DNA from 4 places in the Sinorhizobium sp. BJ1 genome. Region 3 is predicted to be linked to each of the others. Evidence: predicted binding sites of a transcription regulator. Region 3 holds the regulator's gene; each other region holds the start of a gene.
The links. Region 3 encodes HrcA, which represses chaperone genes, less so after heat shock. Its sites were predicted from a motif close to GTTAGCACTCNCNNNNNGNGAGTGCTAAC; they were not measured.
Positions count from the first base shown of each region.

Region 1 (7,430 bases), on a different contig from region 3:
CTATCCGCAGGACGCCGAAACCGCCGACGCGTTGATCAACAACGCCGACCTCGCAATGTATCGCGCAAAAGCGGCGCTCAACCAGACAATCTGCTTCTACGAGGTTTCGATGGATGAGGCCGCGCGCGGCCGCAGGGCGCTCGCGAACGATCTCTGGGAGGCGGTGGAGAAGAACCAACTGGCTCTGCACTATCAGGTCCAGAAATCGGTCGCGACGGGAGACGTGATCGGCTACGAAGTCCTGCTGCGCTGGAACCATCCGGAACGCGGTATGGTACCGCCGAACGAATTCGTTCCGCTCGCCGAGGAATGCGGCGCCATCCTGCCGATCGGCGAATGGGTGCTGCGCGAGGCCTGCCGTGAAGCGGCAGCCTGGGACCGTCAGTACAAGATCGCCGTAAACCTGTCGCCGGTGCAACTGGCGAACGGCGACCTTGTCAGCCTCGTCAACGCGATCCTCGTCGAAACCGGGCTCGACCCGAAACGGCTCGAGCTCGAGATTACCGAATCGACGATCATCGACGACAAGGAGCGGGCGCTATTGACGCTACGCGAGATCAAGGCGCTCGGCGTCACGATCGCCATCGATGATTTCGGCACCGGCTATTCCTCGCTCGAGACGTTGCGGTCGTTCCCCTTCGACAAGATCAAGCTCGACAAGAGCTTCATGTCGGAAGTCGAAGGCAGCCCGCAAGCAAAGGCGATCATCCGCGCCATCCTCGCCCTCGGCCAGAGCTTGCACGTTCCGGTTCTCGCCGAAGGGGTCGAAACGCAGACGCAGCTCGACATTCTCCAGGCGGAAGGCTGCGACGAGGCGCAGGGCTACCTTCTTGGCCGGCCGGCGCCGATGGGGTCGGTGATCGGTATCCGAACCCAGGCCGCCTGAGGCGGTCCGGAGGGCCCACCCATCGCGCTATTCGTCGCTGGCGTCGTGATGGCGGCGGCCTTTGGGCCCAGTGTGAAGGTCCGGCGGAAAGATCGCCCCATCAGCACGCGGAAAAGGCGCATGGCTTCACCTCGAACAACAAAAAGGGCGGCCCGAAAGCCGCCCTTCAGATCCGGATGGATCTAGCTGTGCTAAGGCTGACGCCTTATCACATCATGTCCATTCCACCCATGCCGCCCATGCCGCCAGGCATTGCCGGAGCGTCCTTCTTCGGCAGTTCGGCGATCATGGCTTCGGTCGTGACGAGAAGGCCGGCAACCGAGGCTGCGTCCTGGAGCGCGGTGCGAACGACCTTGACCGGGTCGATGATGCCCATGGCGATCATGTCGCCGTATTCACCGGTCTGCGCGTTGTAGCCGAAGTCGTCGGTGTTCTTCTCGAGGATCTTGCCGACAACGATGGAGGCTTCGTCACCAGCGTTTTCAACGATCTGGCGGGCCGGAGCCTGCAGAGCGCGGCGAACGATGTTAATGCCGGCTTCCTGATCGTCGTTTTCGCCCTTGACGGTGATCTTGACAGAAGAGCGCAGCAGGGCAACGCCGCCGCCCGGTACGATGCCTTCCTGAACTGCAGCGCGCGTCGCATTGAGAGCGTCGTCGATGCGGTCCTTCTTTTCCTTCACTTCGACTTCGGTCGAACCGCCGACGCGGATGACGGCAACACCGCCAGCGAGCTTGGCAAGACGTTCCTGCAGCTTTTCGCGATCGTAGTCCGAGGTGGTTTCTTCGATCTGCGCCTTGATCTGGGAAACGCGGCCTTCGATGTCCGACTTCTGGCCGGCACCGTCGACGATCGTGGTGTTTTCCTTGGAGATCGAGACCTTCTTCGCACGGCCGAGCATGTCGAGCGTGACGCTTTCGAGCTTGATGCCGAGGTCTTCGGAGATCACCGTGCCGCCCGTCAGGATGGCGATGTCTTCGAGCATGGCCTTGCGGCGGTCGCCGAAGCCCGGAGCCTTGACAGCGGCGATCTTCAGGCCGCCACGCAGTTTGTTGACGACGAGCGTTGCGAGAGCTTCGCCTTCGACGTCCTCAGCGATGATGAGGAGCGGCTTGCCAGTCTGGACGACGGCTTCGAGAACCGGGAGCATCGCCTGAAGGTTAGAGAGCTTCTTCTCGTGCAGGAGAACGAAGACGTCGTCGAGGTCGGCGATCATCTTTTCCGGGTTGGTGACGAAGTAAGGCGACAGGTAGCCGCGGTCGAACTGCATGCCTTCGACGACTTCGAGTTCCGTTTCGGCGGTCTTGGCTTCTTCAACCGTGATAACGCCCTCGTTGCCGACCTTTTGCATCGCTTCTGCGATGTCGAGGCCGACTTGGCGCTCACCGTTGGCCGAAATCGTGCCGACCTGGGCAACTTCTTCCGAGGTGTTGATCTTCTTGGCCTTGGCGAGGAGGTCCTTGACGACTTCGGTGACGGCGAGGTCGATACCGCGCTTCAGATCCATCGGGTTCATGCCGGCAGCAACGGCCTTGGCGCCTTCGCGAACGATCGCCTGGGCGAGAACCGTTGCGGTCGTGGTGCCGTCGCCGGCGATGTCGTTGGTCTTCGAAGCAACTTCGCGGACCATCTGGGCGCCCATGTTCTCGAACTTGTCTTCGAGTTCGATTTCCTTGGCGACCGAAACGCCGTCCTTGGTGATGCGCGGAGCGCCGAAGGACTTATCGATGATGACGTTACGGCCCTTCGGGCCGAGCGTTACCTTGACCGCATCGGCGAGGATGTCTACGCCGCGAAGCATCTTTTCGCGCGCGGTACGGCCAAATTTGATCTCTTTAGCAGCCATGTGAGAAAACTCCCGGGCTCATTGCCCTTTGGTTGTCATGAATGTGGAGAAGTGGGGCCGGCCGATCAGCCGATGATGCCCATGATGTCGGCTTCCTTCATGATCAGAAGGTCTTCGCCGTTGATCTTGACCTCGGTGCCGGACCACTTGCCGAACAGGACGCGGTCGCCAGCCTTGACGTCGAGCGGAACAACCTTGCCGCTTTCGTCGCGGGCACCCGAACCGACAGCCACGATTTCGCCTTCTTGCGGCTTTTCCTTCGCGGTGTCCGGAATGATGATGCCGCCCTTGGTCTTTTCTTCAGACTCGACGCGGCGAACGACAACGCGGTCGTGCAGCGGACGGAAATTGGTGCTTGCCATTGTCTAATCCCTCGATCAAATGACATTGCGGATCGTTAGAGACCCGGTGGATGGGTGTTAGCACTCTTGGTTGAAGAGTGCTAGCGCCGCCGAGATAAGGCTGGCTTCGGAACGAGTCAAGGATTGGCTTCGAGATTTTTTTGCCGGTTGCGAAAGTTGACAAGAAATCCCGTTTTTTGTTTGATGGGTTATGGGGTAAGCGAATGCCCCACGAGGCGTCATGCTGGAATTTCGCGTCCAACAGCAATAAAGGACGTCGTATCATGGCCTCGTACAACTCCATCTCCCCTGAAAAACTCGCCCGGCTCGTCGGAACCGCGAAGGCACCCGTCCTCATCGACGTGCGCGATGAGGACGATTTCGCTGCTGATCCCTTCCTTGTACCGGCGTCGTTTCACCGGACCCATTCCGATGCCCCGCAATGGGCGGACGAATACAAGGGCCACTGGGTCGTCGTGCTCTGCAAGCACGGCGGCAAGCTCAGCGAAGGCGTTGCCGCCTGGCTTCGGCTCGCCGGCGCGTCTGCGGAAATACTGGAAGGCGGTATTGAAGCGTGGCGCGAAGCGGGCTTGCCGCTCGTGCCGGTGGCCACCCTGCCGAATGCCGATCCTTCGGGCGGCTCGGTGTGGGTCACGCGATCCCGACCGAAGATCGACCGCATCGCCTGTCCATGGCTGATCCGCCGCTTTGTCGACCCGCGTGCCAAATTCCTCTACGTCACACCGGCCGAGGTCGAGGCAGTCGGCGAGCGTTTCGGCGCAACGCCGTTCGACATCGAAGGGGTGTTCTGGAGCCATCGCGGCGACGATTGCACCTTCGATACGATGGTGAAGGAGTTCGGTCTTTCCTTCCCCGCCTTGGAGCACGTCGCCCGTATCGTTCGCGGCGCCGATACGGACCGGCACGATCTCGAGCCGCAGGCGTCCGGCCTTCTTGCCGTTTCGCTTGGCCTGTCCCGCATGTATGCCGACGACCTCGAACAGCTCGAGGCAGGGATGACGCTCTATGACGCGCTCTACCGGTGGGCGCGCGATGCGACACAGGAAAAGCACGATTGGGTATCCCACGGCGGCAAGGGGAAGCGGACGTGAAAGAACAAGCTTCGGCGGGCCTCGCGCCCGCCCATCCGTCTTTTGCCGAGGCCACCAGGGTCTAGGCGAAGATCGGCCTGTTGAGTTTCGGCGGGCCGGCCGGACAGATCGCGCTCATGCACCGGGAACTCGTCGAGGAGCGCCGCTGGATATCGGAAAGCCGCTTCCTGCACGCGCTCAACTATTGCATGCTGCTGCCGGGACCCGAGGCGCAGCAACTCGCCACCTATATCGGCTGGCTCCTGCACGGCACGCGAGGCGGGGTGGTGGCCGGCACCCTTTTCGTCATCCCGGGCTTTGTCGTCATTCTCGCCCTGTCTTCGGCCTATGCCCTCTTTCAGGAGACGGATTGGCTCGCGAGCCTCTTCTTCGGCTTGAAGGCGGCGGTGCTTGCGATCGTCATCGACGCGCTGATCCGGCTCTCCCGCAGGGCGCTGAAAACCGGCTTCGATCGATGGCTCGCACTCCTGGCCTTCCTTGCGCTGTTCGCTTTCGGCCTGCCTTTTCCGCTGGTGGTCGTTGCGGCCGGCATCGCGGGCTATGTCGCCGCCCGGCATGCGCCGGGGCGGCGCGAGGCCGCCCATGCTGCGAAGGCTCCGGATCTTCCTTCCGTAATCGGCGCCGATTACCCCGAAGGCAATCCGACCTGGGGGAGGGCCGCGGCGGTCATTGCGGTGTGGGGGGCTCTTTGGCTGGCGCCCTTCCTCCTGATCGCGGCCACCCTCGGCAGCTCGAACGTCTATAGCGGTATCGGCGTCTTCTTTTCGCAGATGGCGGTGGTCACCTTCGGTGGCGCCAATGCGGTTCTCGCCTATGTGGCACAGCAGGCGGTCGAGACTTATCACTGGCTGTAGCCCGGCGAGATGGTCGATGGCCTGGCGCTGGCGGAGACGACGCCGGGACCGCTAGTGCTCGTGCTCGCCTTCGTCGGTTTCATGGGCGCGTACCGGGCGCCGATCGGTGTTGATGCGTTGGCGTCCGGCGTGCTTGGCGCGACGCTCGCGACCTGGGTCACCTTCATCCCATGCTTTCTCTGGATCTTCCTCGGCGCGCCCTATGTCGATCGGCTGCGCGCCAACGCCGCGCTCTCCGGCGCATTGTCGGCGATCTCGGCGGCGGTCGCCGGCGTCATCCTCAACCTTGCGGTCTGGTTCGGCCTGCACGTCCTCTTTGGCCGTGTCGAGCGATTGGAGAGCGGGCCCCTTTCGCTTCCCTATCCGGATCCGACGACACTCGACCCTCTTGCCCTAGTCCTGACCATATTGGCGGCCGCTTCGCTTCTGTGGTTGAAGCGCGGCATTTTCCAGACTCTCGCAATTTGTGCTGCGGCTGGCTGGTTGCTGATGCTTGTCTGATATCGCGACGTTCGCCGCCGAATCTTGGGAAGTGCGGCGTTTTTCTATGTGCGAGGCTTGTATTCTTGGCCCTTCCTTGCGATGTCAGCCGAGAAGCTGAGTTTGCAGGAAGCCAGGATGGCCGTCAGGATCAACAGTTTTCGGGAAATCGCCAGCCGATACGACGTGGTGCTTTGCGACGTTTGGGGCGTGCTTCACAACGGCGTTCAGGCCTTCGCCTCCGCCTGCGAGGCACTGGCCGAGGCGCGCGCCCAGGGGGTGACGGTTGTCCTTATCACCAATTCGCCGCGGCCGCATCCGAGCGTCAAGGTGCAGATCCGCGGTCTCGGCGTTCCCGACGAGGCCTATGATCGGATCGTCACCTCCGGCGACGTCACGCGGGCATTGATCGCTTCCGCAGCGAAGCGGATTTTCTTCATTGGCGCCGATCGCGACCTGCCACTGCTCGAGGGCCTCGGCACCGAGATCGTTTCGGCGGAAGAGGCCGAGACGATCGTCTGCGCCGGCTTCTACGACGACGAGACCGAAACCCCCGAACACTACCGCGCCACGCTGGTTGGCCTCGCCAGACGCAAGATACCATTCATCTGTGCGAACCCCGATCTTGTCGTGGAACGCGGCCATCGGCTGATCCCCTGTGCGGGCGCCATCGCCAAGCTTTACGAGGAACTCGGCGGCGAGGCGCGCATTGCCGGCAAGCCCTACAAGGCGATCTACCGCGCTGCTCTCTCGGAAGCAAAGGCCGTAAGAGGTAACTTCGACCTCGCGCGCGTCATCGCCATCGGCGACGGCATGCCGACCGATGTGAAAGGGGCGCAGGACGCCGGTTTCGATCTGCTCTATATCAGTGCCGGCATCCACGCGCAGGAATACATGCATGAAAGCCGCACCGACGAGGCGAAGCTCTTTGCCTTCCTGAAGCAAGAAGGAGCGACGCCGAAGTGGTGGATGCCTCGGCTCGCCTGACAGGACGACGGCAATGACGGTTTTTCATCGCAACGAAACCCGTGATCCGCTTCCCGAACGCCTCCGCGGCGGCGTGATCGCGATCGGTAATTTCGACGGGGTTCACCGGGGCCATCAGTCGGTGCTGAACCGCGCGCTCGATGAAGCTAGAGGCCGGGGCGTTCCGGCTCTTGTGCTGACCTTCGAGCCGCATCCGCGCACGGTTTTCAGGCCCGACCAGCCTGTGTTCCGCCTGACCCCGGCACCGCTGAAAGCCCGCATCCTGGAGGGAATGGGTTTTGGCGCCGTAATCGAGTATCCCTTCGACCGGACCTTCTCCGAGCTTTCGGCGTCCGATTTCATCCACCGCATCCTGCGTGAATGGCTGCACGCCTCGCACGTCGTCACCGGCTTCGATTTCCACTTCGGCAAGGGACGGGAGGGCGGCCCGGCCTTCCTGATGGCGGCTGGCGCCGAGGAAGGCTTCGGCGTGACGCTGGTGGACGCCTTCCGCGACGAGAACGCCGCGGTGATCTCCTCGAGCTTCATCCGCTCCTTGCTTGCCGAAGGCGACGTCTCGCATGCGGCCGGCCTGCTTGGCTATCGCTACACGGCCGAAGCGGAGGTGATCGGCGGCAAGAAGCTGGGGCGCACACTCGGCTATCCGACTGCGAACATGCGCCTGCCGCAGGAGGCCGAGCTCCGGAACGGCATCTATGCGGTGCGGTTCCGTCGGGCGGACGGTTCTCTTTATGACGGCGTCGCAAGCTTCGGCCGCCGCCCGACCGTCGACAGCGACGGCGAACCGCTGCTGGAGACCTTCGTCTTCGATTTTTCCGGCGACCTCTACGGCGAGGTCTGCGCCGTCTCCTTCTTCGGCTATCTTCGCGACGAGCTGAAATTTGACGGACTCGAGCCCTTGATGGTGCAGATGAGAGAGGACGA
Region 1 covers NZ_NWTH01000003.1:511,210-518,639, reverse strand. The annotation lists gene CO676_RS05890 (EAL domain-containing protein) at 1-886, shown strand, start outside; gene groL (chaperonin GroEL) at 1,095-2,732, opposite strand; gene groES (co-chaperone GroES) at 2,798-3,094, opposite strand; gene CO676_RS05875 (sulfurtransferase/chromate resistance protein) at 3,358-4,185, shown strand; partial or broken gene chrA (chromate efflux transporter) at 4,182-5,540, shown strand; gene CO676_RS05865 (TIGR01459 family HAD-type hydrolase) at 5,658-6,506, shown strand; gene CO676_RS05860 (bifunctional riboflavin kinase/FAD synthetase) at 6,520-7,430, shown strand, end outside.
Region 1: a site for HrcA is predicted at 3,151-3,179, ahead of groES (co-chaperone GroES). Genes of this name have one in related genera too.

Region 2 (7,430 bases), on a different contig from region 3:
CGCTGCTGCGGCTGCTCAGGCAGGCTGAAATAGCGGCGGAAAAACGGGTCGTTGTAGAGCGGGTTGGTTTCCGCGGGCGCGCGAGCCCGCACTGCAATATTGACGACCGCCGGCGTGACCTCCTCCAAGACATCGGCGAGCGATCGTTGAGTGCTTGCCGAAATGGCGGCCTGCGGCTGCGCCGCCGGCAAAGGCGCAGGAACGAGGATGAGGACGAGTGCGGCGAATACGCCAACGGATTTCGACGAACGCGTGGTCATTTTAGGCCCCGACTTCTTCAGATCCTCCTTCGGCGCGGGTGGCGGCCCTCGGGTCCGGCCTCATCGGAGCCACGTGTTTGGCTCCTGCCACCTGCACAGTCCAACCTCCCAGACGCCGCACCCACTCCGGCGCAGCGCCTGCTTTGCTTCACTATCTACCGAGCGTCCGCGCCCCGTCAGGGCGCGGACTTTCCGGCGCCGTCAGAAGTCCATCCCGCCACCCGGCATTGGCGGAAGCGGTGCTTCCTTCTTCGGCTTCTCGGCGACCATCGCCTCGGTGGTAATCAGCAGGCCGGCGACCGAGGCCGCGTCCTGCAACGCGGTACGAACAACCTTGACCGGATCGATTACCCCTTGATCGTAAAGATCGCCGAACTCGTTGGTCTGAGCGTTCCAACCAAAACCAAATTCGGTCTTTTCGCGCAGCTTGCCGACGATGATCGAGCCCTCGGCGCCGGCATTCTCGGCGATCTGGCGCACCGGCGCCTCGACTGCACGGCGGACGATCTCGATGCCGTGTTTCTGGTCGGCATTCTCGGTCTCAACGCTGTCCAGTGCCTTGACGGCTCTCAGCAAAGCGACACCGCCGCCGGGCAGCACGCCCTCCTCGACCGCCGCCCGCGTGGCATGCATGGCGTCGTCGACGCGGTCCTTGCGTTCCTTCACCTCGACCTCGGTCGAACCGCCGACGCGGATGACGGCAACGCCGCCAGCAAGCTTGGCCAGCCGTTCCTGCAGCTTTTCGCGATCATAGTCCGACGTGGTTTCCTCGATCTGCGCCTTGATCTGAGCGACGCGGCCCTGAATCTCGCTCTTTGAGCCCGCACCGTCGACGACGGTGGTGTTTTCCTTCTCGACGACGACCTTCTTGGCGCGGCCCAGCATATTGAGCGTCACGTTCTCGAGCTTGATGCCGAGATCTTCGGAGATTGCGGTTCCGCCGGTGAGGATTGCTATATCCTCCAGCATCGCCTTACGGCGGTCACCGAAGCCCGGAGCCTTGACAGCTGCAACCTTCAGGCCGCCGCGCAATTTGTTGACGACGAGCGTCGCCAGCGCCTCGCCTTCGACATCCTCTGCGATGATCAGAAGCGGCTTGCCCGATTGGACCACGGCTTCGAGAACCGGAAGCAGCGCCTGCAGGTTGGAGAGCTTCTTTTCATGGATCAGGATATAGGGTTCCTCGAGTTCAACCCGCATCTTGTCCTGGTTGGTGACGAAGTACGGCGAGAGATAGCCGCGGTCGAACTGCATGCCCTCGACGACTTCCAGCTCTGTCACCGCGGTCTTGGCTTCCTCCACGGTGATGACGCCTTCATTGCCGACCTTCTCGACCGCCTCTGCGAGGAAACGACCAATCTCGGTGTCGCCATTCGCCGAGATCGTTCCTACCTGGGCAATCTCGTCGTTTTTGGTGACTTTACGCGCGTTTGTCTTCAATTCCTCGACGATGGCCTCGACGGCCTTGTCGATGCCGCGCTTCAGGTCCATCGGATTCATGCCCGACGCCACGGCCTTCGCACCTTCCTTGACGATCGCCTGGGCGAGAACTGTCGCGGTGGTGGTGCCGTCCCCAGCGATGTCACTGGTCTTCGAGGCAACCTCCCGCACCATCTGGGCGCCCATGTTCTCGAACTTGTCCTCCAGCTCGACTTCCTTGGCGACGGTTACGCCGTCCTTGGTGATGCGAGGTGCGCCGAACGACTTGTCGATAACGACATTTCGCCCCTTGGGGCCGAGCGTCACCTTGACGGCATTGGCGAGGATATCGACGCCGCGCAGCATCTTCGCTCGAGCTTCGGAATGGAATTTCAGTTCCTTGGCAGCCATTTTCCTACTCCTTCCTGAGGCAGAATTGCTTGTCTGGCATGGGTTCTGATCGGCACTAGGCTGCGTTTCTCGCTGCGGTCTCGACCTCGATCACGCCCATCACGTCCGTTTCCTTCATGATCAGCAGATCCTCGCCATTGAGCTTGATCTCGGTACCCGACCATTTTCCGAACAGGATGCGATCACCCACTTTCACATCGAGCGGCCGCAGCTGCCCGCTGTCGTCGCGCGACCCCGGGCCGGCGGCGACGACCTCACCTTCTTGCGGCTTTTCCTTCGCCGTGTCTGGGATGATGATGCCGCCGGCCGTTTTTTCCTCGGCCTCGATACGGCGAACCAGGATTCGATCATGCAGGGGACGGAACGTCATGTCTCTCTCCTCATGGACAAACAGATTTTCAAGAGATCCTCCGCGCCGCATTCGGAGTGAAGCCGACGCGGGGCGCCAAGCCTTTCGGCCTCGCGCGCAAATCGATCTGGTTTCTGATTTTTCGAGATTCAAGAGGCCGCTGAAAATTTTTAGCACTCGAGGCCACCGAGTGCTACCGGCATGAGTTGTTGGGGCTATTTCCATCCAGGGGCCGTTAAAAAAGGCGGCCTTCTCCCTTATGGGAGAAGGGAAGGCGGCGCCCGGGGAGGGACCATAGTTTGGATACCGATGTCATCATTGTGGGCGCCGGGCCGGCCGGCCTCGCCGTCGGTGCCTGCTGAGACGGGCGGGGCTCAATTTCATCATCCTTGAAAAGGCGCATGAGATCGCGCCAGCCTGGCGGCGCCACTCGCCAGCCCCCCGATCTCGGCCTCTATCTGGTCGGTTCAACCCGGTCACCGGCCTGCTCAGGGAGATCGGCGGGGAGGCGGTTGCGGTGACCGCTGATATCGAGCGGCGGAGCAGCACAAGATGAATGCGGCGGCATTTTCGTCGAAAGATGGTTGGTTCCTAGAATCGCGCAGAGGCGCTCTTGCGAAATGCGTCGGCTCGAATCACAGACTTGCCTCACTCGCATGCCGGAGAATGGGCCGGCGCGCTCGGCCCTGCCGGGGTCGTCCTGACCGCCGCAATCCAAGACGTCGTTTACAAGTAAGTGAGCGTATATGGGCCCGAAAGGCAGAGGAACAAACGCGCGTTCGACGCCGTTTCGGATACTTGAACGGTAGAAGCTTCGAGGCCACCTGAAATGGCACCCCGCTCGTTCTGGAAAGGTTATCTGAAACTATCGCTCGTCACCTGTCCGGTGGCGATGACGCCTGCCACCACGGAAAACGAAAAGGTCCGCTTCCACACGCTCAACCGGAAAACCGGCAATCGCGTCGTCAGCCAATATGTCGATGCGGTGAGCGGAAAATCTGTCGACGAAGATGACGAAGTCAAAGGCTATCAACGGGGCGAGGATGACATCGTGCTGCTTGAGGACGAAGAGCTCGAAGCCGTGGGACTGGAAAGCACCCGCACCATCGACATCGACATGTTCGTGGAGGCCGATAGCATTCGCTGGATCTGGTACGACAAGCCCCACTACCTCGTTCCAGACGACCCCGTCGGTGAAGAAGCTTTCTCGGTGATCCGCGACGCGATGGCCTCCACTGGCACGGTCGGGATCTCGCGGCTCGTCATGTATCGTCGCGAGCGCGCCGTGATGCTCGAGCCACGAGGCAAAGGGATCGTCCTATGGACACTTCGCTATGGTGACGAGGTCAGGAAGCCCGAAGAGTTCTTCCGCAATATTGATGACGGCGATACCGATCCCGAACTGATGCGGCTTGTCACGACCCTGATCGAAGAGCGCAGCAAGCCGTGGGATCCGGATATGGTAGGCGACCCCGTCCAGGCGCGCCTCTTGGACATTATTTCCGCTAAGAAGAAAGGCAGGAAACGGCCTGCCAAGGCTAAGGCTGAGGAAGCGGAGCGCCCGAGCAACGTCGTCAACATCATGGATGCGCTGCGCAAAAGCATCAGCTCAGAAAAGAAGAAAAAGCCGAAGGCTTAGCCACCCACTCGATCAATCCGGCTCGGCGACGCGATACTTGAATCGATCGCGAATATAGGAGTTGAAGAAGCGGCCCTTCGAGAAAGCCCTTCTAAAGGCAGCGTATGTCTCGGGAGGCACGTTTTCGTAGTCATAACGCTTTTCGTTCGTCAGGAGCCAAACCGACAGCGTCCGCGTCTCAGCGTCGTAATCTGCTCTTTTTATCAGATGCGACGGCATTGCTCACCGCTTCAAATCAAAAGACCTGTCTTGCCCGGTTGGAGGCGATCAGGCGGCCTTTCGGCGCCCGGCCTTCGGCTCCTTGAGCGGAATGGCGGCTGCGCGAAAATCTGCCCATGGATCGGCGCTCAAGGATTGAAGGCGCGTCGGCGTGTTCTCCACCGTGAAGTACGCCGGACCGATGCCAGGGGCCAATTCGTCCCAGGAGAGCGGCATCGACACGGCCGCACCCGGTCGCGCCCGCGTCGAATATGCTGCGACCGCTGTCGCTCCACGCTGATTGCGAAGATAGTCGACGAGGATTTTTCCGCGGCGCTTCGATTTGGTGATCGTCGAGACGAAGCGGTCGGAACTGTCGGACGCCATCGCGTCCGCAATCGACTTCGTGAAGGCCTTTACGGCCGGCCATTCAGCCTTTGGGATCAATGGTGCCACCACGTGAAGTCCCTTGCCGCCGGACGTCTTGACGAAGGGTACAAGGCCGGCCGCTTTCAGACGGTCTGCCGTCTCGAAGGCGGCGTCGATCACCGCTTCGAAAGGCACGTCCTCGCCCGGGTCAAGGTCCATGATGATCGTGTCGGGCTTTTCCCAATCCGCCACGGTCGATCCCCACGGATGGATTTCGAGAACGGCAGACTGAACGAGCGCGATCAGGCCATCGAGGTCTCTGATGCTCAACAGCTGTTCGTCGGGTGGTTCTTTCGGGTCGTTCACCAGAACGATGTTGGGATTCAGGCCTTTCCAGGCGTGCTTCTGGAAGAACTGCTCTCCGGTAATTCCGTTGGGGCATCTGACCAATGCCAGCGGGCGACCGACGATATGCGGTCCGATAAAGCGCCAGACCTCGGCGTAATAATCGGCAAGCCCCTCTTTCGTCACCCCCTCATCCGGCCAATAGAGCCGGTCAGGGTGGGTGAGCTTCACGGTCCGACGCGGAGGCTTGGGCTGCGTGCCAGTGGACTTGGGCGTTTCGCGGACGATTTCGCCGGCGAGCCTGTCCTCACGCAAGCCCCTGAAAGAGGCGTGGCGAAGATGGCCGTCAGCAGTCCAGGCTCTGAACTCGACCTCTGCCACAAGCTCAGGCTTGACGTATCGGACCTGGCGCGCATCCTCCGCGCTTAGGCGTGCCGCAAACGGACTTTCCGACGTCCTCAAGCGGTCAAGTCTCTTGAGGAGATCCTCCGCAAGCGCCGCGGTGAACCCCGTTCCCACACGGCCTACATGATCGAGCTTGTCGCCGTCATAGACGCCGAGCACCAGTGAGCCGATCGCCTTTCGCGACGTGGTCGACGGCACGTAGCCGGCAACAACGAATTCCTGACGCGCTGAGCACTTGGATTTTACCCAGCTCTTGTTCCGACCGGTCCGATAGGGGGCATCGCGCAGCTTTGAGACGATACCTTCGAGGCTCAATCTGCAGGCGTGACTGAGGACCAGGCGGCCTTCCTCCTCAAAATGACTGCTGAAGCGGACGATCCCGTCGTCTTCGCCGATCAGTTGGTCGAGCAACTCCTTCCGTTTGATCAGTGGCAGGGCGCGCAGGTCGTAGCCATCGAGATAAAGAAGGTCGAACACATAGAAGCGGAAGCGATCGCTGCGACCCTCGCTCAAGTCAGCTTGCAATCCCGAGAAGTCCGACGCGCCGGATCCGGTTTCGACGACGATCTCACCATCGATCAGCGCCGTTCCGACGGGCAGCGCCTGCAACGCCGACACCAGAGCCTTGCCGAACCTCTTGGTCCAGTCGAGCCCGCTGCGCGTGAGAAGCCTGACACGGCCGGCTTCGATCCGCGCCTGCAACCTGTAGCCGTCGAACTTGATTTCGTGAAGCCAGCGCTCGCCGGCCGGTGCGGAAGAAACAAGCGTCGCCAATGAAGGCTCGACGAAATCCGGCAAGGCGGCCGCTTTGGCGCCCTTGATCTTTGAAGGATCAGGGACATTCATGACGGCTTCGGGCTCCTGCTCTTGAGGAGCGGTCGTTTTCTTGCTGCGAGCCCTCTTGCGGATCCTGCCGGTCTTCGACGACCAGCCGGGCTCTTCACCCGCAACGTCCTTGATTTCGCGGCCGGTCAGTACCGACTCGGGCCGTTCCTCCAGAATATCGGGGTCTTCCTCCGATCGCGCCGCCTGGTCGTCACCCTTGATCAGCAGCCAGTTCTCCCGTTTTTCGCGCGGCTTGCCGGCCATGCGAACCAGATGCCAGCGCCCGCCGAGCTTTTCACCACTGAGTTCGAAGTCGAGGTGCCCCTTCGCGTAGCCCCGTCGGGCATCGCCGATCGGCGACCAGGTGCCGCGATCCCACAGGATGACGGTTCCGCCGCCATATTCTCCCTTTGGAATCGTCCCCTCGAAATCTCCGTACTCGAGAGGATGATCCTCGACGTGAACGGCCAGCCGTTTCTCGCCAGGAATGAGGCTCGGCCCCTTGGTGACGGCCCAGCTCTTCAGAACTCCGTCCATTTCCAGGCGGAAGTCGTAGTGGAGGCGTGTCGCGTCGTGCTTCTGGACAACGAAACTGTTGCCGGCCCGGCGCGCCTTGCGGCCCTTCGGCTCGGGCGTCGAGTCGAAATCGCGCTTCTCTCGGTAGAGATCGAGACCCATGGCTCAGCTCGCCTTGCGACGCGGGGACGCTTCCTTTGTCTTCGCCCCGCGGGTGGGTTTCTTTTTGGCCTGGGTCGTCGCCTTGGCCTTTTTGGCGTGAACGCCGGCGCTCTGGCGCAACGCCTCCATGAGGTCGACGACTTTTTCACGCTTCGGCTCCTTGCGCGGCTCGATCTTCTTGCCTTCGAGTTTGGCTTTGACCAGTTCGGCAAGTGCGGTCTCATAGCGATCGTCGAATTTTGCTGGATCGAACTTTCCTCGCTTCGTCTTGACGATGTGCTCAGCAAGCTCCAGCATCTCGCCCTCGATCTTCAGATCCGGCACCCCGTCGAATGCTTCTTCGGCCGAGCGAACCTCGTAGTCGAAATTCAAGGTCGTCGCGATCAGACCGTCCTCGTAGGCGCGGATCAGAAGTGTGCGGACGCGGCGAAACAACACTGTTCGCGCGATGGCAGCGACTTTCTTCTTTCGCATGCCCTCGCGGATCAGAGCGAATGCGTCTTCGGCATGGCTCTTCGTCGGAGCAAGATAG
Region 2 covers NZ_NWTH01000037.1:47,366-54,795, forward strand. The annotation lists gene CO676_RS29135 (DegQ family serine endoprotease) at 1-260, opposite strand, end outside; gene groL (chaperonin GroEL) at 462-2,090, opposite strand; gene CO676_RS29145 (co-chaperone GroES) at 2,146-2,460, opposite strand; gene CO676_RS29155 (Ku protein) at 3,269-4,078, shown strand; gene CO676_RS29160 (KTSC domain-containing protein) at 4,091-4,297, opposite strand; gene ligD (DNA ligase D) at 4,346-6,898, opposite strand; gene CO676_RS29170 (Ku protein) at 6,902-7,430, opposite strand, start outside.
Region 2: a site for HrcA is predicted at 2,609-2,637, ahead of CO676_RS29145 (co-chaperone GroES). Genes of this name have one in related genera too.

Region 3 (7,430 bases):
CTTTCCGCCCCCCGCAGGGCATGGTTGGAGACCTCATAGGCGGGCATGCCGATCGCCGCTGTGATCTCCTGCGTCGCCTCGTAGAGCACCGCCGACTGTTCGCCGTCCGGCACGGTCAGCTTGCCTGCCTTGTGCAGCCCGAAAAAGGGCGTGCCCTCCTCGATGGTGAGCTGATAGAGCGAGAGATGGTCGACGGCGTAGGATACCGCTTCCTTCAGCTCGCGCTCCCATTCCTCGACGGTCTGGTTCGGACGGGCGTAGATCAGGTCGAAGGACATGCGCGGGAAGATCTCGCGCGCCAGCCGTACCGCCTTCAGCGCATCCTCGACATTGTGCAGCCGGCCGAGGAATTTGAGATCGCGGTCGTTCAGAGCCTGGACGCCCAGCGAGACGCGGTTGACGCCGGCCGCCCGGTAACCGTGGAAGCGCGTCGCCTCGACGCTCGAGGGATTGGCCTCCATGGTGATCTCGATGCCGTCCGGCACATGCCAGTGCCGGGCGATGCCCTCGAGGATCGCACCGACGGTCGCAGGCTCCATCAGCGACGGCGTGCCGCCGCCCATGAAGATGCTGGTCACGGTTCTCGGGCCGGACAGCGCCCGCACCGACGCCATTTCCTGGAGGAAGGCAGCGATGAAGCGCGGCTGGTCCACCGGCTGGTGGCGGACATGGCTGTTGAAGTCGCAATAGGGGCATTTGGCTGCGCAGAACGGCCAGTGCACATAGACCCCGAAGCCGGGGTCCATGCCGTCACCGATTGCCGAAAGCGGGACCGTCTGGATCATTGGTTTCTCAGGCGCCGAGGCAGGTCTCGGCAAAGAGCTTGAAGGCCCGGGCGCGATGCGAAAGCGCTTCGCTGTCGCCCGGCTTCCAGCCGTGCTTTTCTTCCGCGCTCATCTCGCCGAATGTGGTGTCGTAGCCCTGGGGCTGGAACACAGGATCATAGCCGAAGCCGCTCGTCCCGCGCGGCGGCCAGACGACCTTGCCCTCGACCTCGCCGCGAAAGAGTTCGACATGTCCGTCCGGCCAGGCAAGACAGAGCACCGAGACGAACCGGGCCGTCCGATCCTCCGGCTCAGTAGCTCCGTTCTCCTGAAGCGCCTTCTCGACCCTTTCCATCGCCATGGCGAAATCGCGGCTGCCGTCTTCGCGCTCCGCCCAATTGGCGGTGTAGACACCGGGGGCGCCGCCGAGCGCATCGACGGCAAGGCCGGAATCATCCGAAAGCGCTGGCAGGCCGGAGGCTCTGGCCGAGGCCAGTGCCTTGATCGCCGCATTCTCCTCGAAGGTCGTGCCGGTTTCCTCCGGCTCGATGAAATTGAGATCGGCGGCCGATTTTGCCTCGAAGCCGAGCGGTCCGATCAAATCGCGGATTTCGCGGATCTTGCCGGCATTGTGGCTCGCGACCACGAGCGTCTTGTCAACGAGTTTGCGCATCTATTCTTGTTCCGTCCAAACTTCAAAGCCGCATCAATCGATTGCCCAGAGGCCGGGTTCCGCGCACTCCAGACTGTTTCCGGCCGGGTCGCGGAAGTAGAAGGAGCGGGCGCCGTTCGGCCAGCGGATATCCGCCTCGATCGCCACGCCAGCCGTCTCCAGCTTCGCCTTCCAGGTGTCGAGCGCCTCTGCCGCGATGCGGAAGCACATATGCCCCTCGCCCTTAGTGCCATGCGGCGGCACGGGCAGCGCGCCGGTCGCGGGCGGCTTCATCGTTTCCGCCGCGTTGAAGATCAACAGCACGCCGTCGCCGCAGCGGAAGAAGACATGGCGGTCGCCGACGCGGGTGATCCGCTCAAGGCCGAGCACGTTGCCGTAGAACGCTTCGGCGGCGTCGAGATCATCCGCGTAGAGCGCGGTTTCGAGGATGCCTTCAAGAGCGGGAGCCAACGTCGATCCTCTCGAATTTCAGGGAACCCGGGCGTAGGCGCCCGCGCAGCCCTAGCCGGCGATCGCCTGCTTCTGCAACGCGACGAGCTCGGAAATGCCGTCCTTGGCGAGTCGCATCAGGCTTGCGAATTCTTCCTCCGTGAAGGGTTTTCCTTCCGCCGTTCCCTGGATCTCGACCAGTCCACCGCTGCCCGTCATGACGAAATTGGCATCGGTCTCAGCGGCCGAGTCTTCCAGATAGTCGAGGTCCACAACTGCCTGGTTGGCAAAGATGCCGCAGGAAATGGCGGCGACATGGTCCCTGAGCACCCTTTCGAGCTTGATCATGTTGCGCGCTTCCATCCATTTCAGACAATCGTGCAGCGCGATCCAGGCGCCGGTGATCGAGGCGGTGCGGGTGCCGCCGTCCGCCTGGATCACGTCGCAGTCGATCGAGATCTGACGCTCGCCGAGCGCCGGCAGGTCGACGACGGCTCGAAGCGAACGGCCGATCAGCCGCTGGATTTCCTGCGTGCGGCCGCTCTGCTTGCCGGCTGACGCCTCGCGCCTCATCCGCTCGCCGGTCGCCCGCGGCAGCATGCCGTATTCGGCCGTGATCCAGCCCTTGCCGCCGTTGCGCAGCCAGGCGGGAACCTTTTCCTCGAGGCTCGCCGTGCACAGGACATGCGTGTCGCCGAAGCGCACGAGGCAGGACCCTTCCGCATGCTTGGAGAAATTGCGCTCGAAGGAAACCTTGCGCATTTGGTCGGTTTTTCTGCCCGATGGCCGCATCGTCGACTCCTATTTATCTGCTGAGCCTTCTAGATCATGGCGGGGGTAAAGGGAACCGGTTCGTATCGGGACAGGGCGGTGATTTTTCCCTTTTGCCATTGTCCCCGCTGGCCACTATATTCTGCGGGGACACGAACGGCTGTTTGCATGGAGTGACATGGTACTGCGCAACCCTGAAACGAAGGGGGTCGCATCGACGCTGGATGAGCGCTCCGGCGAGATCTTCCGCCGCATCGTGGAGACCTATCTGGAAAGCGGCGAGCCGCTCGGGTCCCGCAATCTCTCGCGGCTCCTGCCGATGTCGCTGTCGCCGGCCTCGGTGCGCAATGTCATGAGCGATCTCGAGGGTCTGGGGCTCATCTATTCCCCTCATGTCAGCGCAGGACGGTTGCCGACCCAGACGGGATTGCGCTTCTTTGTCGATGCTTTCATGCAGGTCGGCAGTCTTTCCCCCGAAGAGCGGACCTCGATCGAGCGGCAGGTGCGGCGTGCAGAACGTGATCAGCCGATCGACAGCCTTCTTGCCGAGGCAAGCCAGATGCTTTCCGGCATGTCCCGCGGCGCCGGCCTCGTCATCACGACGAAAAGCGATCCGGTGCTGAAGCATGTCGAATTCATCCGCCTCGCCCCGACCAAGGCGCTTGCCGTTCTCGTCGGCGAGCACGACCAGGTGGAGAACCGCATCATCGAGCTGCCGGCGGGCGTCACCAGCGCACAGCTCACCGAAGCGGCGAACTTCGTCAATGCCCATCTTGCCGGGCAGACCATCCCCGAACTGCGGTCCCAACTCGAGAAGGTCAAGCAGACCGTGCGCGGCGAACTCGACGCGCTGTCGCAGGATCTGGTCGAGCGGGGGCTTGCGATCTGGTCGGGCAGCGAGGGCGACGAGAAGCCGGCACGACTCATCGTTCGCGGCCGTGCCAATCTGCTCGAGGGCCTGGAAGGAACCGAGGACATCGAACGGCTGCGCATGCTGTTCGACGATCTCGAAAAGAAGGACAGCCTGATCGAACTCCTCAATCTTGCAGAAAGCGGCCCCGGAGTGCGCATCTTCATCGGCTCGGAAAACAAGCTGTTTTCGCTCTCCGGATCGTCGCTGATCGTCGCCCCCTATCGCGACAGCGACGACCGGATCATCGGCGCCGTCGGGGTCATCGGACCGACGCGGCTCAACTATTCGCGGATCGTCCCTATGGTGGATTACACTGCCCAGCTGATGTCGCGCCTATCGCGCTGAGCGAATCCTTTTGGGCGATAGACCGATTGGACCCTTGATTTTTCGGGCCCAAACCTCGATATCGGCTTCAAATCCAGGCAACAGAGCGTTCAAGCAAAGCGACTTCCGCTGGTTTGATGATACCGAACACATCAATGAGAAGACATTCGGAGAACGTCATGACCGACGAAACGAACAAGAACGGACCTGAGGCTGCAGCGCCGGAAGAGACTGTAACGACGGCCGCGCCGGAAGCGGAAGCGCCGGAAGCCGATGCTTCCGCCGCTGCGCCCGATGCGCTGGAGCTCGCCAAGGCGGAAAGTGCGGAGCTGCGTGACAAATATCTTCGCCTCGCCGCCGAGATGGACAATCTGCGCCGCCGCACCGAGCGCGAGGTGAAGGACGCAAAGTCCTATTCCGTTGCCGGTTTCGCGCGCGACATGCTGGCCGTGTCCGACAATCTGCGCCGCGCGCTGGAGGCCATTCCGGCCGAGGCGAGGGAATCCGGCGATGCCGGCCTCATGGCGCTCATCGAAGGCGTCGAAATGACCGAACGCTCCATGTTGGCGGCGCTCGAGCGCCACGGCGTGAAGCAGTTGGACCCGACCGGCCAGAGGTTCGATCCGAACTTCCATCAGGCCATGTTCGAAGTTCCGAACGCCGAGGTCCCGAACAACACGGTCGTTCAGGTCGTCCAGGCCGGCTACACGATCGGCGAACGAGTCCTGCGCCCGGCCATGGTCGGTGTCGCCAAGGGCGGCCCGAAGGTCGCCGCAGCGGAAAGCGAAACGCCCGCCGCCTGACGGCGGACGCGGATTAAGACTATGAAAAGAGCGCCGCGCCTTCCCCGGATGCGCGGCGTTTGCCTATTTGGAGCTAAGGCGGAAATCCGATCCGATTGCTGCCGCTGAAGTCGGAAAAGGGGTCGATACCCCCTCTGCCTGCCGGGCAATCTCCCCCACGAGGAGGGAGATTGGCCAGAAGCAAAGGCCCGCCCGACAGCGAGTTTGCAAACCGCCGAACCGCTGAATTCAACGGCATGCTCGCCAGCCAGATTGGGTTGCCCTAGGCAAAGAGCTGCCGTAGGTGGTCGTTTAGAAACCGACATTCCGGGTCGACCTTCGCCCTTAGCGCCCGAAAATCGCCGGAGCGCGGATAGAGCGCCGTCACGTCTTCGGCGCCGAGGAAGTGCAGCTTGCCCCAATGCGGCCGCGAGCCGTATTGGCGCAGGATCGTGTCGACGTCCTTCAGGTAGTCCCAATAGTCGGTGCCGGGCTCGCCGGAAACGGAGAGCGTGATCGAGTCCTGCTCGTAGAACGGGCTGATCCAGCCGGAATCGCCGGCGGTGAAGCGGTATTCGATCGGATAGATGCAGGTCGGGTGCTTTTCGAGCATCAGCTTGCGCACGGCCTTGACGGCCTCCTTGCCGTGCGCGACCGGCACCGCATATTCGAGCTCGTGGAAGTTGGGGACATATTCGATCGGGTAGATTTCCGAGGAATAGGCGATCCGTTCGAAGGCGTCATCCATCGGCGGCCGATCGGTGATGTCGATCACCTTCATTTCGCAGACGTCGGCGGTCTTCTCCGTCGTCGAGACGGACGACGTATCTGGAAGGCAGTAGCAATGACGGCTTTCGGGAACCGGGCACCAGAAGAAGCCGAAATGACGGTGCTTGGCGGCGAGTTCGTCATGCTGCTCCATGCACTCGTCGAAGTCGCAGCGCCAGAGCTTTTCGTGCAGGTTGTAGCTGTCCATCACCTGCAGCGTGATTTCTGAGATGACCCCCAGCATGCCGACGGAGACGCGGGACGCCTCCAAGAGATCCGGGGTCGTCTCGTCGACGACGAGGATCGAGCCGTCCGGCTGGACGAGGCGCATGCCGACGATCTGCGACGCCATGTTGCCGAGCGCCGCGCCGGTGCCGTGCGTGCCGGTGGTCAGCGCGCCGGCCAGCGCCTGGCTGTCGATATCGCCCTGGTTGATGAGCGACAGGCCGTTCGATTTCAGCGCCTTGCCGAGTTGGTTGATCGTCGTCCCGGCACTCACCGACACGCGTTTGCGCGTCTGGTCGATATTGGCTACGCCCTGCATGCCGGAAAGCGTCAGGTGCAAGCCGCTGGTCAAGGCGACGGGCGTGAAGGAGTGGCCGGAGCCGGCGCAGCGCACGTTGAGACCGGCCGACGTCGCTTGCCGCACCATCTCGGCAAGTTCCGCTTCGCTCCCCGGCACGCCCCGGTGACGGACGATACACGACTGATTGCCGACCCAGTTGCGCCAATGACCACCCGCTTGCAGCATCCTTATCTCCTCAGACAGCCGTGAAGCAATTGTCGACGAACAGGTGCGTGCCGTTGACGAAGCTCGACTCGTCGCACGCCAGGAATAGGGCGGCGTTGGCGACCTCCATCGGATCGCACATCCGCCCCTGCTGGGCGGCGATCGCCGCTTCGGACACGTCGACCCCGTATTTGCTCAAGCCGGCGACCTCGCGCTTGCCGTGATCGGTGGCGATGAAGCCGGGGCAGACGGCATTGCAGCGAATGCCCCGGTCGCGAAACTCGACGGCGATTGCCCGGGCGAACATGTGGCACGCGCCCTTGGTCGTATCGTAAAGCACTTCCATCGGCGTCGCCGCGACCGCGGAAATCGACGAGGTGCAAACGATGCTGCCGCCACCGGCGCCGATCATCCCGGGAAGCACCGCCTTGGTCATCAGGAACATGCTGCGCACGTTCACCGCCATCAGCCGGTCCCACTCTTCCTCTTCCGTTTCGAGGAAGGGACCGACGGCAAGAATGCCGGCATGGTTGAAGAGGACGGTTATCGGACCGAAAGCATCTTCGACGGTACGCACCGCGGCGCTGACCTCGGCCGAGACCGAGACATCGGCGGCCGCGAACACGGCTTGCCCGCCCTCGGCGCGAATGGCCTCGGCAACCTCCTCGCCCTTGCTTTTCGGCAGGTCGACAATGCCGACCTTGGCGCCCTCGCGCGCGAAGAGCTGGGACGCCGCCAGCCCGCAGCCACCGGCGCCGCCGCTGATCAGCGCGACCTTGCCCGCAAGCCTGCCCGTCATGATGTCCTCCTCCCGCATCCCCGGTCGTGGATCGGATGCTGTGGTGGATTATTGTTGACGGCGGGGAAACTGTCGATAGCCCCTCGGAATATGCGGCAGCAGTCTTTCGGAGATTGGCGAGGAGCAGCGTAACGCTTGAATTACTTGGTCAATCCGGCCTCACGCAGCCCGCGTTGCGTCGACAAGCCGACGGAAACACGATCGCCGCTCGTCGGCGTAGGCCGAGCTTTCAGATGAGCCTTGCCGCTCCTGGCGGCCGCTTCTCACGCGGCGTGCGAGGTCGTGTCTTCGTTGAGAAGCATGTAGATGGCGCTTGCGGAGTCGGTCCCGCGGATTCGCGTCACCATGTCGTGGTCGCGCAGCACCCGCGCAATGCGCGACAGTGCTTTCAGATGATCGGCTCCGGCTCCCTCCGGCGCGAGCAGAAGGAAGACGAGATCCACCGGCTGGTCGTCGAGCGCCTCGAAGTCCACCGGC
Region 3 covers NZ_NWTH01000001.1:236,175-243,604, forward strand. The annotation lists gene hemW (radical SAM family heme chaperone HemW) at 1-785, opposite strand, end outside; gene rdgB (RdgB/HAM1 family non-canonical purine NTP pyrophosphatase) at 793-1,437, opposite strand; gene CO676_RS01220 (VOC family protein) at 1,471-1,887, opposite strand; gene rph (ribonuclease PH) at 1,939-2,658, opposite strand; gene hrcA (heat-inducible transcriptional repressor HrcA) at 2,816-3,895, shown strand; gene grpE (nucleotide exchange factor GrpE) at 4,054-4,677, shown strand; gene CO676_RS01240 (D-arabinono-1,4-lactone oxidase) at 4,940-6,175, opposite strand; gene CO676_RS01245 (SDR family NAD(P)-dependent oxidoreductase) at 6,186-6,953, opposite strand; gene ptsN (PTS IIA-like nitrogen regulatory protein PtsN) at 7,217-7,430, opposite strand, start outside.

Region 4 (7,430 bases), on a different contig from region 3:
TGTGTCGCTGCTCAAAGAGCGGCGTCCGCTGCTGGAGCGATCTGCCAAGCTCCTGCTGGAACGCGAGACGATCACAGAAGACGAATTGCGGGAGTTAGCGGGCGAGCACGCGGGCACACACCGGATTGCCCGACCAGCTTAGCCGGATGAGGAAGCGGTGCAGTTTTCCGCCTGTGCCGCTATTTCGAAGGGGTCGATTTCCTCGCCTCGTCAGGAATGACCTGTCCAGCCACGAACCGGCGATTTTGTTCCCTCGTCCTGATGGGATTTGAACCTGCGTAGCCTGTTCTTTCTGGGGCGCTAACCCGTCGCAGCAGCCGTTCTCGACCGGCTGGAGGCCGCGCGCAGCGGAAGCCGCCGCGCGGGGCCCAGTGTCCTGACGTCGAGGGCGTGCCAGTGAGGCCTCAGGGCAACGCTTACCCTGCCTTGACCGTGATCTTCTTCTCGTTGCTCATCGCTTCAGCGGTCTTCGGCAGGTGCACCGTCAGGACACCTTTCGCGAAGGTGGCGTCGATCTTGTCGGCATCGACGCCGGGCGGCAACTGGAAGGTCCGCTGGAAGGCGCCGTAGCGGCGCTCCGAGACAAAGCGATCCTTCTCGCGTTCCTCCTTTTCCTCCTTTTTTTGGCCGCTGATCGAAAGTAGGCCGTTTGCGACCTTCACTTCGACCTCGTTCGCGTCCATTCCAGGCATCTCGGCTGTGATCTTGTATTCCTTGTCCGACTCGATCACGTCGACCACCGGAGACATATGCCAGGCGGCTCTCTCGAATGCCGCATACCGAACGCGCGCATGCGTTCGGGCAAGGATCGCCAGCCTAGCGGATTGAAGTCATCGAAAATCTGGTCGATCTCTCGACGAAGATTTTCGAACAGGGAAAATGGGGCCCGCTCGGCCGGAGCCGATTTCTCGACTTTGACGGGTTGTTTGTGAGGTGTGGTTTGACCCATGGCTGAACTCCCTTGCTTGACAATTCACGAACGTCTCGCAGGAAGCGGGCACGGTCGAGGAAAATGGCGACCCGCGCTCGCGAGGCAATCGTTCATCCCTCCGAGATAGGGCATCCAGTATTGAAAGCAATTTTCCGCTAATTATCTAATTTTTGCGCCTGCTTAAGTAGGCGCAACTTCGTTCAACTTCATCATCCGTGGAGGTTGTGATGGCAACGCTGATGGAAAGAAAAAAGCCGCAGGACTGGATGAACCTCGTCCTCGCGGTCGCGCTTTTCGTCTCGCCGTGGGTCATGGGCTTCGCTGGTGAGTTCATGGCCGCTTGGAACGCGTGGATCGTTGGTGTCGTCATAGGTGTTTTGGCGCTCGCCACGTTGACTGCGTTCTCGGAGTGGGAGGAATGGGCAAATATGGTGATCGGGATCTGGCTGGTGGTCTCGCCGTGGCTGCTCGACTTCGCCGCGAATGTGAATGCCATGTGGACACACGTGGTCCTGGGCCTGCTCGTTGCGGCGATATCGGCTTGGGCATTGTGGGACGAACGGCAGAACCCACATGCTCCTGCCTAGTCGTTTGGCCCGGCTCTCATGCCCGCCGCCCCGGCGGCGGGCATTCTCCCAGCAGACCCTCTGGCATATCTGCAAGAAAGAGTATGGAGCAGAACATGACGCACGCGGTACAAAGCTCGCTCGCGGTCGCCGGCGAGTCTCGCAAGAGCATATGCGGCGAGGCGACGCCCGTTCCGAGCGAATTGGACGAGATCGTCGATCCGGTTTTCCTCGCCGGGCTCGAGTCGTTTCCGGCAAGTGATCCGCCTTCATGGCTCGGCACCACGGCCGGGGCACCGGGCAAGTTGCCGACACAACATGGACAAATTCGGAAGGCGGATCAGTGAAGGACGGTGCCGCCTTCACTAACGTTGTCGCGTCACGATGACCGAAACGGCCCGCCTGACATCCTGACGGACCTCATCGGACTGACCCCGCAGGGCGCTGGCAATCGTTCTGAGCTCTCGCCTCACCCCGTAGAGCTGATCCAACAGCGCCAGGATGATCGGCACGGCGTCATCATTGACGTTCATGTCGTCCCGGAGTTCACAAACCAGGCGAATTCGAGCGATGTCGACATCATCGAACAGTGGTCCGCTCTCTACTTGGGACGGAACGATCCAGCCGCGACGCACCCACTGGCGCAACTGTCTGGCCGTGAGAGTGCGGAAGAGTTCGAGAACCTGCCCCTCTGTCAATCTCATGACGCCCTCCTTAGCGTATCGCGCGGATCATAGGGATGCGCCCGGCGCCAGGTTTCCATGAGAGCCTCGAGAGCCGGATCTACCTTGTCGGGCAAAACCACCTGCAGCTTGACACGCTGATCGCCAGCGGGGCCATGTCCAGTCTTCACGCCCTTCCCCCTGAGACGCAGGACATCCCCGGTGTTCGACCCTTTCGGCACGGTCATCGATACCCGTCCGGAGACGGTCGGCACCTCGATCTTTGCCCCGAGCACCGCTTCGTAGAGGGTAATTGGCAGATCGACCTCGATGTCGTCGCCCTTGCGCTGGAAAACCGGATGAGAACGGACACTGATTTCGATAAACGTATCTCCGCGCGGCCCGCCGTCAATTCCTGGCGCTCCCTTATCTCTCAGCCGCAGCGTGCTGCCATCACGCGTGCCGGGCGGAATGTTCAAGTCGAGCGTATTCCCGTCGGGAAGGGTGATGCGGCGCCGGGCGCCGTTGACGGCGTCCAGGAACTCGACCTCCAACTGGTAATGAAGGTCCTGCCCCCGCGCTCCTCCCCGGCCACGGCCGAACAGATCGGAGAAGATATCGGACAGATCCTCGAATTCGCCCGCGCCGCTCGCCGACGTATACCGGCTGGCCTGATCCGCGTCGGCAAAGTTCCTGTAGAAACGTTGCTGCGGCCGCTCCGCCCCGGAAGCATCGATCTCGCCGCGGTCGAAACGGGCGCGCTGCTCGGGATCGTTCAGTAGATGGTAAGCTGCCGAAAGTGCCTTGAATTGAGCCTCTACCTTCTTGTCGCCGGGATGCAGGTCCGGATGCAATTCCTTTGCGCGCTTGCGGTAGGCCTTTCGAATGTCGTTCTGTGTGGCCGTACGCGGAACGTCCAGAATCTGATATGGATCGTCAGTCACCGATGACCTCCATCGATTTGACCTGCGCTGAGTATTTGAGTCGCAAAGCGCACCTCTGTGGCAAGCTCAATATGGGGTTTCCAGTCGATCTTGCCCATCCTCTCCGGTGGTTACCTCCCGCTTGAGCGGGCGTAGAGACGGTGACTTCGGGCATCGCCAGCGCGGCAGCAGCATCAATGTCGAAGGCTGCGAGGATTTCATCCAGACAGACGCCTCGATCAATCCCGGCAACTCCGGCGGCGCTCTGGTCACGACGGATGGGCGGCTGGTGGGTATCAACACCGCCATCATCACGCCGGCCGGCGGCAATGTTGGCAGCGGAGCTGTTCAGATCTTGCACCCAAGCAAGGCGTGAATTGTCAGTACGGCGCTTGGTTCCGCGAGCTTGAAATTCGCTTATTCGCACCAATGTGTTTTTCACTTCTTTTTCATCCGGTGTGAATGCGAAAGGAGGACGTCATGCTCAACCCGGAATTGGTCTGGATGACTCCCGTCACCGTTCACATGAAGGACGGGGCGCCCCAGGTCTTCGCTTCTGTGAACGATGTGCTCGATTTCCTCGAAGAGGATTGGGCGAACGATCGAGGCGGAAAATACAATCGGGCGGTTCAAACGTGCCGCCGTGCTCTGAACCGAATGACGCCAGTCGCCATCGCGCGCGAGGCGTTCATTGACGCCTGCCGAGATGCGGGCATGTCGACGCTCGCGGACGGACCGCTCGGGACGAAGACGGGCGCTGGCGGTCAGCGCTCGCTTGCCTAGAACGGCTAAAGTGGGCTGGCACTATAAGTGCCCCGCACTTGCGAGAATTTGCTCGGCGGCGCGCCAGAGCTTTCGCCATCGCCTCAAAGCGTTTCGATAGAGCTGGTAAGCGTCATGAAGGCCGCGGCAGCCGGGCCTTCTGCCGGTCGCCAAACGACCGGACTGAAAGGGGAAGCCTGCCCTCGAGCATCGATGGAGAAGCTCAGCACGCTCCCTCACTCGAAAACTACAGGTCACGCCCCCTGTCGTCCACGACGATGTAATTTAGTTTGTGTCGTTCGGCGTAGGCAATGGCGGCATCGCGGGATGGAAAACGCAGTTCCACCTGTGTCAGTGTGTCACTCCCGCCCGTGTAGCCCATCAGATAGTCGATAACGGGCGGGACTTGCTGTTCGAAAACGAGCAACCAAGGTCGCCTAGACACGCGCGCCGAAGTCATCACCGAGCGTGAGGGGCGAAAAATACGTGCGACACGATCACCCCCGATTTGCGATCCGTTGATGTCGATCATAGGGCGCGAGTCGACATGCTCTTCGAACTTCCGGTTAGCACGGTTCGTTTGCATGTCCCGCTTCAGGGGCCTGGTCATCGACGTCTTCCCTTGCTTGCTCGCCAACTGCCAGCCGGGCCATTCCGCGCCGGCTGGCGTCGGTATCATTTGGTGCTGTCGATCGTAATGCGCTTGACGTTAGTTCGCGCCTTTTCGGTCTTCGGCAATGTCACTGCCAGAAGACCGTTCTTGAATGTAGCGGCGACCTTGTTCTCATCGACCTGGCCACCAAGAGCCAGCCGCCGTTCGAAGCGCCCGTAGTAGCGCTCTGTGAACCGGCGATCCTTGTCCTCGGTTTCCGACTTCTTCTCGCCGCGAAGCGTAAGCACACCATCGTCCAGCAGCACCTCGACATCGTCAGGATCGATGCCCGGAACCTCCGCTATCACGCGGATTTCGTTTTCGTTCTCCTCGACCTCCACGGTTGGCCACGATCCATTGAAGGGCGTCATGCCACCGAACGCCGATGGCTGACCGAAGCCGCGGAAGACGTCGTCAAACAGACGGTTTACATTGCGGTGCAACGACAGGAAAGGATCCATGTCATCGCCGCGATAGACGCTCGGGACCTGGCTGCTGCCACGGTTCCACGGGATCAGGTCACGTACATTCATGGCTTCATCCTTTCTTCCGTTTCATTCTCTCCTTTTGCTTTGGCGCAGTCTCCCTCCCCTCGCCTGTTCGGCGACCGGCGAGGTTCGAGCGGTGCGCGCCGTCTAGGCTGCCTTGTCGCCTTCGATCTGCTTCGAAGCGGGCATCGCCGTCTCGGTTTCGATGGTAATCCGACGCGGCTTCATCTCCTCAGGTATCTCCCTCCTGAGAGTGATGACGAGCAGCCCGTTTTCGAGCTTTGCGCCCTCGACGAGGACATGATCGGCGAGTTCGAATCTGCGCGCGAACGAGCGTACGGCAAGGCCTTGGTGGAGGTACTCTACCTCCTCATCCTCGGACTTTGTGCCGGTGACCACGAGCATGTTCGCCTCGTGAGTGATCGTCAGTTCCTCTTCGGCAAAACCAGCTACCGCGATGGCGATCCGGTAGGCATCTTCGCCGAGTTTGACGATATTGTAGGGCGGCCAGTTTTCGGCGTTGAGGCTGGCGTTTTCCAGCAGATCGAACATGCGATCGAAGCCGATACTGGACCTGTAGAAGGGGGTGAAGTCGAAGCTTGTTCTCATAGCTACATCCTCCGTAGAGCAACATAGATACGAGGAAGCGCCAAGAAGCGTGGGCGCTCCCTGACCATGCCGACCCCAATTGGGCATCGGCAGGAATGAGTTGGGAACTCCAGAGCGTCGCGTCAAGAGGCGAGTCGAAACAGTTTGAACAGGATTGGCGGAAATAATCCCGCTGAGTCAGGGGTTTAGCACTCTACGTGGATGAGTGCTAAAAAACTTCGTCGCCCCCTTGAAACTCGAAAATCCAGAAACCAGATCGATTGGCGCGATGCCAGAACATCGCGCGCCCGCGGCGGATTCGATCGGATGCGGCGCGGAGGACTCTCTAAAAATTGTTTGGCCACGAGGAGAGCGACATGACGTTCCGTCCCTTGCATGACCGTATCCTGGTCCGCCGCATTGAAGCCGAGGAGAAGACGGCCGGCGGCATCATCATCCCCGACACGGCGAAGGAAAAACCGCAGGAAGGCGAGGTTATCGCCGTTGGCCCCGGCGCGCGCGATGACAGCGGCAAACTTGTCGAACTCGATGTCAAAGCCGGCGACCGCATTCTGTTCGGCAAATGGTCCGGCACAGAGATCAAGCTCAATGGCGAGGAGCTGCTGATCATGAAGGAATCCGACGTGATGGGCGTGATCGAGAGCGAAGCCTCGGCGAAGAAGGTCGCCTGATGGGTCGGGTCGATTGAAGGAGTAGAAAAATGGCTGCCAAGGAAGTGAGATTCCATACTGAAGCCCGCGAGAAGATGCTGCGGGGCGTCGATATTCTCGCCAATGCTGTGAAGGTGACGTTGGGCCCAAAGGGCCGGAACGTGGTGCTCGACAAGTCGTTCGGCGCCCCGCGGATCACGAAGGACGGCGTCACTGTCGCCAAGGAGATCGAGCTGGAGGACAAGTTCGAGAACATGGGCGCCCAGATGGTGCGCGAGGTTGCGTCGAAGACCAGTGACATCGCAGGTGACGGCACGACCACTGCAACGGTTCTCGCGCAGGCGATCGTCAAGGAAGGTGCGAAGGCCGTGGCGTCGGGCATGAACCCGATGGATCTGAAGCGCGGCATCGACAAGGCCGTCGACGCCATCGTTGAGGAATTGAAGAAAAACGCGCGGAAAGTCACCAAGAACGACGAGATCGCCCAGGTCGGTACCATCTCGGCCAACGGCGACACGGAGATTGGTCGCTTCCTCGCCGAGGCTGTCGAGAAAGTCGGTAATGAAGGCGTCATTACGGTCGAGGAAGCCAAGACCGCGGTCACGGAACTCGAGGTCGTGGAAGGCATGCAGTTCGACCGCGGTTACCTCTCGCCTTATTTCGTGACGAATCCCGACAAGATGCGCGTCGAGTTGGAGGAGCCCTATGTGCTCATCCACGAGAAGAAGCTTTCCAATCTGCAGGCGCTGCTTCCGGTTCTCGAGTCGGTTGTTCAATCCGGCAAACCGCTGCTGATCATCGCCGAGGACGTCGAGGGTGAAGCGCTCGCCACGCTCGTCGTCAACAAGCTGCGTGGCGGCCTGAAGGTGGCTGCCGTGAAAGCTCCCGGTTTTGGCGACCGTCGTAAGGCCATGCTCGAAGACATCGCCATCCTGACGGGCGGCACGGCAATCTCCGAAGACCTTGGGATCAAGCTCGAGAACGTCACGCTCGAGATGCTCGGCCGCGCCAAGAAAGTGGTTGTCGAAAAGGAAAATACAACGATTGTCGACGGCGCTGGTTCGAAGACGGAAATTCAGGGCCGGGTCGCCCAGATCAAGGCCCAAATCGAGGAGACCACCTCGGACTATGATCGCGAGAAGCTGCAGGAGCGTCTCGCCAAGCTCGCCGGCGGTGTTGCGGTAATC
Region 4 covers NZ_NWTH01000017.1:8,766-16,195, reverse strand. The annotation lists gene ftsH (ATP-dependent zinc metalloprotease FtsH) at 1-142, shown strand, start outside; gene CO676_RS37020 (Hsp20/alpha crystallin family protein) at 417-731, opposite strand; gene CO676_RS20380 (SPW repeat protein) at 1,156-1,518, shown strand; gene CO676_RS20375 (hypothetical protein) at 1,602-1,844, shown strand; gene CO676_RS20370 (chaperone modulator CbpM) at 1,863-2,201, opposite strand; gene CO676_RS20365 (DnaJ C-terminal domain-containing protein) at 2,198-3,103, opposite strand; partial or broken gene CO676_RS36150 (trypsin-like peptidase domain-containing protein) at 3,238-3,419, shown strand; gene CO676_RS20355 (DUF982 domain-containing protein) at 3,563-3,865, shown strand; gene CO676_RS20350 (NADH dehydrogenase ubiquinone Fe-S protein 4) at 4,092-4,454, opposite strand; gene CO676_RS20345 (Hsp20/alpha crystallin family protein) at 4,520-5,029, opposite strand; gene CO676_RS20340 (Hsp20 family protein) at 5,132-5,593, opposite strand; gene groES (co-chaperone GroES) at 5,950-6,264, shown strand; gene groL (chaperonin GroEL) at 6,294-7,430, shown strand, end outside.
Region 4: a site for HrcA is predicted at 5,778-5,806, ahead of groES (co-chaperone GroES). Genes of this name have one in related genera too.